Trichocoleus sp. FACHB-46: one gene and its partners. The protein of the gene in region 2 binds, or shares a complex with, the protein of the main gene of each other region. Links are inferred from orthologs where the notes say so. Each region holds a gene or a part of one and is shown on either strand. Other genes may lie near its edges. The genes, in order: accC, accB and accD.

Region 1 (2,954 bases), on a different replicon or contig from region 2:
AACCTCAGTCTGTTAGCGTCAGACAACTTAAAGTTGCCTCTAACAGGGCTGAGGTTGAAATAGGCTGGCTTGAACTGCTGAAGCAGTCTGAGGGAAGTTTCAAAAAATGCTTGAAATCTTAGCTTTACAAATGAGTTCAGCCAATTAAGAGCGCTGAATTTTATCTTTCTGGCTGATGACGATCAGCCCTACGGTCGCGGGAATGACTACGATGGCAGCACCCCAAACCAGGCTCCATAAGAAATTAGCGAGTGAAGGAGTCATAGAGAGTCCTCGTCCTTGATTACAACCATGAGTTAGTTTTCATAATTGTAATGGTTTGTCATACCTTAGAGAAGTCACGCGCCGCTTTTGGCACTTTGCTCTGAGCAGTTTAAGAATGTACTTAGAAGCAATTGGATCAGCTAGAAGCACTCTGGTAGAGGCGATCGCTGCCTCAGACGGGCTCACCTACAGGTAGAATTAAGGAGTGAATTTAGTTACAAAGCTTAAAAATCCTCTACTCAACTCCGCGCTTATGACTTCTGCTGCACTTGCCACCTGGACGCTTGGCCCTTTATTGGGGTTAATGATCTTTTTATTTATCTTTCGGATTGTTCTAACTTGGTATCCCCAAGTTAATTTGAACCAATTTCCCTTCAATGTAGTGGCTTGGCCCACCGAGCCTTTCCTGCTGCCTTTGAGAAAGCTTGTGCCCCCAATTGGGGGAGTAGATATTACCCCGATTATTTGGGTGGGAATTTTTAGCTTGCTGCGCGAAATCTTATTGGGCCAGCAAGGACTCGTGACCATGCTGCTGCACTAGTCATGGTTCTGTAAACCTAGACCTCCGGAAAGTAGGGCGATCGCTGCTTCGGGATAGCTTGGTCGATACTTGGCATAGTCAACCGCCCTGTCCGAGAAACGGCTTAAGGGCTTGAGTGTATGGAGTGGGGCGGTGTCCATTACTTTGAGTTTTGCATTACATCAAGCACAAAGTTGGTGTAAACCTCGCCTCGGTTGAACTCTGGGGTTTCCAAAATTCGCTGATGGAAGCCGATGGTAGTGGGTAGGCCTGTCACAGCGCATTCCCGTAATGCCCGTTTCATGCGTCTAATGGCAGAGGGGCGATCGGGTGCCCAAACAATCAACTTGCCAATCAAGGAGTCGTAGTAGGGCGGAATGTCATAGTCTGTATACACATGCGAATCCATCCGCACACCGGGTCCCCCTGGTGGCAAGTAACCACTGATGCGACCTGGACTGGGGCGGAAGTTAAAGTCTGGATCTTCTGCGTTTACCCGACATTCGATCGCATGACCTTTGAGTACCACCTGCTCTTGGGTCAGTCTGAGTTTTTCCCCCTGAGCGATGCGAATTTGCTCCGCAATCAAATCGAGTCCAGTAATCATCTCTGTAACTGGATGCTCTACCTGAATGCGGGTATTCATTTCCATGAAGTAGAAATTCCCCGTTTGATCTAGGAGAAATTCAACCGTACCCGCTCCCACGTAATTGATCGATTGAGCTACCCGAACCGCTGCCGCTCCCATCTTCTCGCGGAGTTCTTGGCTCAGGGCGGGACTTGGCGCTTCTTCTAACAACTTTTGGTGGCGGCGCTGAATGGAACAGTCGCGCTCGCCTAAATGGATGACATTGCCAGAACTGTCAGCCAAAATTTGAAATTCAATATGGCGGGGTCGCTCAATAAATTTCTCTAGATAAACTCCACCGTTACCGAAGGCTGCCTCAGCTTCACCTTGGGCAGCCATGAACAGTTTGTTCAGCTCGCTTTCCTCAAGAACTAGTCGCATCCCCCGACCGCCACCTCCGGCAGTCGCCTTGATCATGACGGGATAGCCAATTTTGCGAGCGATCGCTAAAGCTTCTTGGTCATCTGTCAGAAGTCCATCGCTACCTGGAACCGTAGGTACACCAGCGCGCTGAGCGGTCTCCTTGGCAGTAGATTTGTCGCCCATCAAACGAATCGCCTCGGGCGAAGGCCCAATGAAGGCAATTTGGTGATCCGCGCAGATCTCCGCAAAGCGGGCGTTCTCTGCTAAAAAGCCATAGCCTGGGTGGATGGCGGTGGCATTTCGAGTCAAAGCTGCCGCAATGATATTGGGGATGTTTAGGTAACTTTTGCCACTGGGTGGTTCGCCAATGCAAACAGCTTCATCTGCTAACTGCACATGGAGCGCATGGCGATCAACCGTAGAGTGAACCGCAACTGTCGCAATCCCCATTTCTTCACAAGTCCGGAGAATGCGGAGGGCGATTTCCCCTCGATTTGCAATCAGAATTTTTGAAAAAAGCATCTTCCAGCTTTAAGGTCAATAAATGAGTAAAATAAAGCTTTCTGAGGCGCTCTGGAAGACACCTTGACGGCGAAACCAAACCCAGGAACTTACACGAAAACCTCAGACCGGAAACTGATCGTATCACGCTGGGGTAGCTTAACTAAAGCGAAGTGCGCCTAGAACTTCAAGATAGAGTTGCATTTCCTTCATCTGCACTGGGTTGCGATCGCCTCTGAAGAAAATATTTCAGAGTTCTTCAAAATTTTGATCCAAAAGTCAGTTTATGAGCTATTCTAGGTAACCGGAGGAAATCAAGGGCATTTGCACCTTGGCAGCCTCTAAAACCACGCGGATGTGGTGGAATTGGTAGACACGCACGCTTGAGGGGCGTGTGGCTCACGCCTTGCGAGTTCGAGTCTCGCCATCCGCATATTTAACCATTCTGTGTTTTGGAGTTTCAGCTCTCTATTTCTTGATTCTTTGCCTCCTAAGCATTTCCTGTTTATGATCGGAGGAAGAATGAAAAGATTTGTAAAGAGCTTTGACTTCCACTATTAAACCTAACAAAAGCATTACTCTACCAGCGCCCTGGTACGCTTTAGATCCTCTCTGGCAGGATGAGGGCGTGGGCATTCAACAAGGATTGCCGCATGCTCAGTTAGCTCCTGCTTGGCA
Region 2 (3,137 bases):
AATTGTGAACCAACCTTTCGTCCAATGGCGCTTTAGTATGGATGCCCCACTGCGCCCAAATGGCATAGTGGGGACCAGAAGTGGGAGGGTTAGAGTTGTACTTAACTTTCTTAGTTTCAGGAACGTGATCTTGGCCTAACTTTGGTAAGGCAGTACCAGGCAATTTAGTAGCGGCGGATAGGGGTGGCAAAGGTGAGCCAGGGGTTTCTATCTTAAAGAATTCATCTCCAGTAGATGCCTGAGCCTTTTGCTGACTCATGGGCTTGGTCTCTATCTGCTTAGAACCTGTATCTGATGATTGTTGCGTGCAACCTACTGCCACTAATGCCCCAACTATCCCAACAGAGAGGAGGACTTGGCGGCTGGCTAGAAACTTATTCTGCCATGTGCGGCTACGTCGCCGTGATTCTGGGTATTTGCTCACCTTGTTTCACCTAGTCTTGGCCCGTCTTGTCGCTGTTTTGCCTGAAGCAAGGCGCAGCTACTCTCATGCTAGATGAAATCACTAATTTCCTAGAGCGGCAGCAAAGCAGCGACTAGAATTTTGGCGACTAGGTGACACCTTACTTTTTTCTTGTAGAAATAAGAAGCCAGCAATTTGCCGATATTCAAAAACCACTTGTTCACAGGCGATTGCACATTTTTGCAGGCGATCGTCTAGGTATTTTTCGCATTCTCTAGCGCAGACATCCGCCAAATCAGCACAGGCTTGAGCAATTAAAGCCACAAAGCGCGGTCCCCGATTCATCAAAGTGGCGGCACAGATCCAACAAAGATCGGCACAGTCTCGACAAAGGCTAGCGTACTCTATTAAGTCAGTTGACTGAGTTTCAGCAGAAGCTTGGCATTCTAAAGCGCAATGATTAATGGCATCTAAAAAAGATTGATATTGATGATAAGTCATTTAAAGAACAATTAAATTCTTCTAGTTTGCTTATCGGCTGAAATAGAAAAACTTTCATCGCTCCTAAGCAAGACTTCTGAAGTTAGAGATTAGCAAACTGCATCTGTATTGCATTTATGCAAATAGAGGTATGGAGTGCGAAACCCCTATCAATACGCTATCTGCGACATGCCCTATTGATTAAAATCAGAAAATTCCTAAGCATGTATGGGAATAATTTAGCTTTATTAGATAAAAAAAGGTGCTCGTTTGCACCTGTAAGTTGTTCAAATTGTCAGCTAAAAATCCTTAAGCCACATCCCTATGCTTTAGAAATGAAGTTCATAAAAAATTAGAGCGTGGAGAAAATTAGGTCGAAAACATCTAACTTCTACGAACTATTGAGTCTCTTAGCCAGGATTAACTCGCATTAATACTTGGCCGTACTCGACTGGTTCGCCATTCTGAACCAAGACTTCCATCACCTCTCCGCTCACCTCAGCCTCTAACTCATTCATCAGCTTCATGGCCTCAATAATGCAGACAGTCTGGCCATTCCGAATGCGATCGCCAACATCCACAAAAGGCGGCTCATCGGGTGCTGGGGCTCTGTAGAATGTGCCAACCATCGGTGAAGTGACATCCAACCACTTGCTTTTATCTACCGAGGCAACCGTAGGACTTGCCGCAGGAGTAGTGGCTCCCATGCTGGGACGAGACTCAGGAGCCACTGAGGATGGTGTAGGGTTTATTACAATGGGTGGGGCCAACTCAACACTAGGAACACCACCACTACCAGCAGCCGTGGACTCGATCGCTGTTGTTTGACTACTGACTTGCACACCCTTGCGCACCGTAAGCTCAAAGTCAGCACTTTTGATGGTCAACTCGCCAATATCAGTCTGGCCCAGAGTGACTAGTAGGTTGCGGAGTTCTTCAAAATTCAATTGCACAGTGTTTATGACCCCAATCCAATGAGCTGTCTTCAATCAGCTCGTCTTTACTTAATTACACATTGTCAACAGTGCAATTTAGCACAGTGCCAACAAAGTACTGATCCCAGCTCTAGTCTTTTTCCCGACCTAGGTAGGTATCGCTGCGAGTATCAACCTTAATGCGCTCTCCAATCGTAATAAAGAGAGGCACCATGACTTGAGCACCTGTTTCTACGATCGCAGGCTTAGTGCCACCTGTAGCGGTATCACCCTTGAGACCTGGATCGGTTTGAGTAACTTCTAAAACCACTGAGTTAGGCAGTTCAACTTCCAGAACTTGGGCACCCCAACGAACGACGTTGACTTCCATCCCTTCTTTGAGGTACTTCACGCGATCGCCAATCTGAGAAGCGCTTAAGCGTCCTTCTTCGTAAGTCTCCATGTCCATAAAGACAAAGTCTTCGCCGTCTTTATAGGTATGTTGCATCGTGCTCTTTTCCAAATTGGCCTGAGGCACAACCTCTCCAGCCCGGAAGGTTCTTTCTACAACGTTGCCATTTTGGGCGTTCTTTAGTTTGGTGCGAACGAAGGCAGATCCTTTACCGGGTTTAACGTGGAGAAATTCCACAACTCGCCACACGTTGCCATCCAATTCAATAGTGACGCCGGGTCGAAAGTCATTACTGGAGATCATGAATCTTGTGTCTGGGCAGAACAATTGGCATCCTATTGTACCGCTGAGCGGGTACTTCCCAGTACCCCCCTTCCAGAAGTTGTGCAAACTGTTGATCTATTCAAAAATCAGAATCAAAAATCAATACCAGCTTGGCAGCGCTCCAGATTGTGATCTACCTCTGAATCTCTCTGGAGCTTCTAGGCGAAACACTGTGGCAAGATTAAAAATGGAATTTCCATGACTAGATTAATCGCACCGGAACCAGTACAAGGCACACGGGGATGAGTTTATGCTTCATTTAAATCGTTCGCGGCTCACTTCACACCAGAGCTGGCTAAAGCTAGGCCTCTTAGCGTTCCTGCTGATGACGCTTGCTGTCAGCTTTAGTCCAGCAGCATGGGCCGCCGATCGCGTGAGCCGATTGCCTGCTGGGAACGCAATTACAGATGGTAAGGCGTTATTGCGCTATGCCTTGCCCATCAATAACAAAGATATTAGAAACGTCCAAACCAGCCTGGAAGACATTACTACCCAACTGCGAGCCAATCGCCGTTGGGGAGCTATTTCTAGGGATGCGAATAAAGCAGCTTCCATTCTCCAGAAAAATCAAGCCGCTTTACTCGCCAGTATTCCTCCCGACCGC
Region 3 (2,945 bases), on a different replicon or contig from region 2:
TGCTGAGTTTTAGTGTCACTCCAGTCGTCAACCAACTGATGGTGGGGGTGATTGGTGCCGTTTTGGGTCTGTGGTTACTCAACCTCATCACTCTGGCTGGTTCGATCGCCTTGGGACAAGAGGCAATGGGAGCAGGCGATGCCAAACTAGCTGCCATGATGGGCGCTTGGCTCGGTTGGAAATATCTGCTGCTAGCAGGATTTGTCGCCTGTGGAGTTGGTGCTTTCGTGGGAGGTGGGGCGATCGCTTTTGGCTGGCTGGGTCGGCGTCAACAAATGCCCTTTGGACCCTTCCTGGCGTTAGGAGCTGTAATTGCAGCGTTATGGGGCGAAGCCATTATCTCAGGCTACTTACAGCTATTTTTTCCGGCTCTATAAGTAGCGATCGCTGATAAGCCCTAAACTCTTCACTTCCTTAATCTTTTGATAAAATTCCCATATTTTTGATACAATCCCTCCGTGTCATGGATCACATTACGAACGACGAGTACCCGTTGGGAAGCGGAAATTATGCAGCAGGTTTTGGCTGCTCATCAAATTCCAGCTCGGGTGCTTGACTTAGGTGTAGCGCCTTATTTGGGGCTAGGAAGTCCTGCTGCTCTACAAGTGCGTGTCGAAGACCAATGGACAGCTCTACTCCTCATTAGCCCTGTCGAGGAAGAGCAAACAGAGGGATAACAAAAGCGGGTGAACCAAATTCACATCAACTCGTTAGCAACTCACAAGAAAACTTTCGGTCTACAGTAATTGCTGTAGCAGAATTTTTACTGGAGTATCAAAGCTGTTTTGATCAAGACTGACTAGGCCATTCTGGCTAGGTCATTAAAGCTTAAATTCAGGATTTTGCCTGCTTGAGGCTGATTGGAATAGAAATAACAAAATAAAAGGAATCAATCGCTTTCATGTCTCTATTTGATTGGTTTGCAAATCGACGAAAGGCAGAGCCGACCAGCAAGGAACGGCAAGAACGAGAAATTGCAGATGGTCTATGGACTAAGTGTGAGTCGTGCGGTGCCCTGACTTACACCAAAGACCTACGGGCAAATCAGATGGTTTGCTTAGAGTGCAATCACCATATTCGAGTCTTCAGTGACGAGCGCGTTCGCCAGCTCATTGATGCCAACACTTGGCTACCTTTAGACACGGCGATTCGTCCGATCGACCCACTGAAGTTTCGCGATCGCAAGGGCTACGGCGATCGCATCCGAGAAATGCAGGACAAAACAGGCTTGCCCGACGGTGTTCAAACGGGACTAGGCCAACTAGAAGGCTTGCCCGTCGCGCTGGGGGTCATGGACTTCCGCTTTATGGGTGGCAGCATGGGTTCAGTCGTGGGCGAGAAATTTACCCGCCTCATTGAACGGGCGACTCGTGAGCGGTTACCAGTAATGCTTGTGTGCGCCTCTGGCGGAGCCCGGATGCAAGAGGGCATGCTTAGCTTGATGCAGATGGCTAAGATCTCTGGAGCTTTAGAACGGCATCGAGAGGCGCGGCTCCTTTACATTCCCATCTTGACCCACCCGACCACAGGCGGTGTGACAGCTAGCTTTGCCATGCTCGGTGACATTATTCTGGCAGAGCCAAAAGCCACCATTGGTTTTGCGGGTAGACGGGTGGTTGAGCAAACGCTGCGAGAGAAACTACCTGAGAACTTCCAAACCGCTGAATATCTGCTGGAACATGGCTTTGTAGATGCGATCGTTCCTCGAACGCAACTGAAGAAGACCCTAGCGCAACTGATTCGCTTGCACCAGCCTGTCCCGGCGGCCTCGCACTTTGTACATTTGCCGGAAACTGTTTCTCTCAGTCCTGCAAACCCCTTGTAGAAACTCAACGAGTCGTTCTATTGGGAAAGGGCCCCCTCAGTGGCATGATATTGATATTAGAAAGGCTCAATCCTGACCTTTGCAGGACCTCACTTCCAGGGCTGTTTTTGGGCCTTGACATGAGGATGGGTTCCCAAAAATGAGGAGCAATGGGTTGAGCCAACCTGTGTTGAGGATTGAATATCTGCTAACTGAGCCACATTAAGGAGAACCATGCTTAAAAGATACATCTGGCTTGCTGTGGCCACTGTATTTTTCGCCTTCCAAACCTTTATCGGCAGTGCTAATGCAGTTGAACTAGATGCAGCTACCCGCACTGTCCCAAGTAGCGAAGGTCAAAATGTTGTTTTGAGCTTAAAGCAAGTTCAAGAAGGCAAACGCTTATTTAACTACGCTTGTGGCCAATGTCACGTAGGCGGTGGCACCAAGACTGACCCTAACGTGGGTCTGGAGCCAGAAGCCCTGGCTTTAGCAACTCCACCTCGCACCAACATTGAAGCGCTGGTGGATTACATGCACAATCCCACCACCTACGATGGGGCTGAGTCTATTGCTGAGTTGCATCCCAGCACTCAAAGCACCGACATCTTCCCCAAGATGAGAAACCTAACCGAAGAGGATCTCGTGGCGATCGCAGGTCACATCCTCTTACAACCCAAGATCGTTGGTCAGAAGTGGGGCGGCGGCAAAATTTATTATTAAGGCCTGCCAAATTAAGGAAATCGTCTTTGGCAGAAACTGGAGCCTTTCCACTTGAGCCCAAATCGCTACTAACGATTTTGAGCTAAAGAGTTTCTGCCATCTGCTGATTCACTTGCTGACCCACTAAAGGTTGCTCATGTCATGCGACGCCTACGCTTTTCAGTTCCCTCTTTACTCGCAACTTTGGTTGTTTGGCTAGGTATGCTGTTATTCAGTAGCCCCGCGCAAGCAGCCACTGAGCCTTATATCACTCAGTATTTGCGAGTAACTGAGCCTGTAGCCGTGGAGTTGGATGGGCAAGGTCAAACACGTTGGTTTGCACCAGACGACTTTGTAGTGGGCAAGCATTTATTTGAAAACAACTGTAAGAACTGTCATTTGGGCGGCACTACCTTGCCTAATCCTCCGGTGTCTTTAT

What was found.
Region 1: the proteins of accB (region 2) and accC are in contact, whole or in part, in a solved structure (PDB 8UXZ), measured with the Escherichia coli proteins. The link is inferred for Trichocoleus sp. FACHB-46 from one-to-one orthologs.
Region 3: the proteins of accB (region 2) and accD are in contact, whole or in part, in a solved structure (PDB 8UXZ), measured with the Escherichia coli proteins. The link is inferred for Trichocoleus sp. FACHB-46 from one-to-one orthologs.

What each region holds. Positions count from the first base shown.
Region 1 is NZ_JACJOD010000008.1:233,076-236,029, forward strand. Bases 122-2,918 are described here. They hold accC (acetyl-CoA carboxylase biotin carboxylase subunit), read right to left. Parts: upstream 2,298-2,918; coding sequence 945-2,297; downstream 122-944. Other genes in these bases: psbX (photosystem II reaction center X protein), read right to left, coding at 145-264; H6F72_RS05785 (YggT family protein), read left to right, coding at 518-805; H6F72_RS05790 (hypothetical protein), read right to left, coding at 802-945; H6F72_RS05805 (chorismate lyase), read left to right, coding at 2,821-2,918. Outside these bases: more of H6F72_RS05805, read left to right, coding at 2,919-2,954. UniProt on the Escherichia coli protein: This protein is a component of the acetyl coenzyme A carboxylase complex; first, biotin carboxylase catalyzes the carboxylation of the carrier protein and then the transcarboxylase transfers the carboxyl group to form malonyl-CoA.
Region 2 is NZ_JACJOD010000006.1:658,740-661,876, forward strand. Bases 66-3,045 are described here. They hold accB (acetyl-CoA carboxylase biotin carboxyl carrier protein), read right to left. Parts: upstream 1,837-3,045; coding sequence 1,294-1,836; downstream 66-1,293. Other genes in these bases: H6F72_RS03215 (DUF3105 domain-containing protein), read right to left, coding at 66-424; H6F72_RS03220 (four-helix bundle copper-binding protein), read right to left, coding at 506-904; efp (elongation factor P), read right to left, coding at 1,949-2,512; H6F72_RS03235 (peptidylprolyl isomerase), read left to right, coding at 2,784-3,045. In the rest of the region: more of H6F72_RS03215, read right to left, coding at 1-65; more of H6F72_RS03235, read left to right, coding at 3,046-3,137. UniProt on the Escherichia coli protein: This protein is a component of the acetyl coenzyme A carboxylase complex; first, biotin carboxylase catalyzes the carboxylation of the carrier protein and then the transcarboxylase transfers the carboxyl group to form malonyl-CoA.
Region 3 is NZ_JACJOD010000013.1:525,323-528,267, forward strand. Bases 76-2,863 are described here. They hold accD (acetyl-CoA carboxylase, carboxyltransferase subunit beta), read left to right. Parts: upstream 76-901; coding sequence 902-1,825; downstream 1,826-2,863. Other genes in these bases: H6F72_RS10070 (A24 family peptidase), read left to right, coding at 76-377; H6F72_RS10075 (hypothetical protein), read left to right, coding at 459-677; psbV (photosystem II cytochrome c-550), read left to right, coding at 2,039-2,527; psbV2 (photosystem II cytochrome PsbV2), read left to right, coding at 2,669-2,863. Outside these bases: more of H6F72_RS10070, read left to right, coding at 1-75; more of psbV2, read left to right, coding at 2,864-2,945.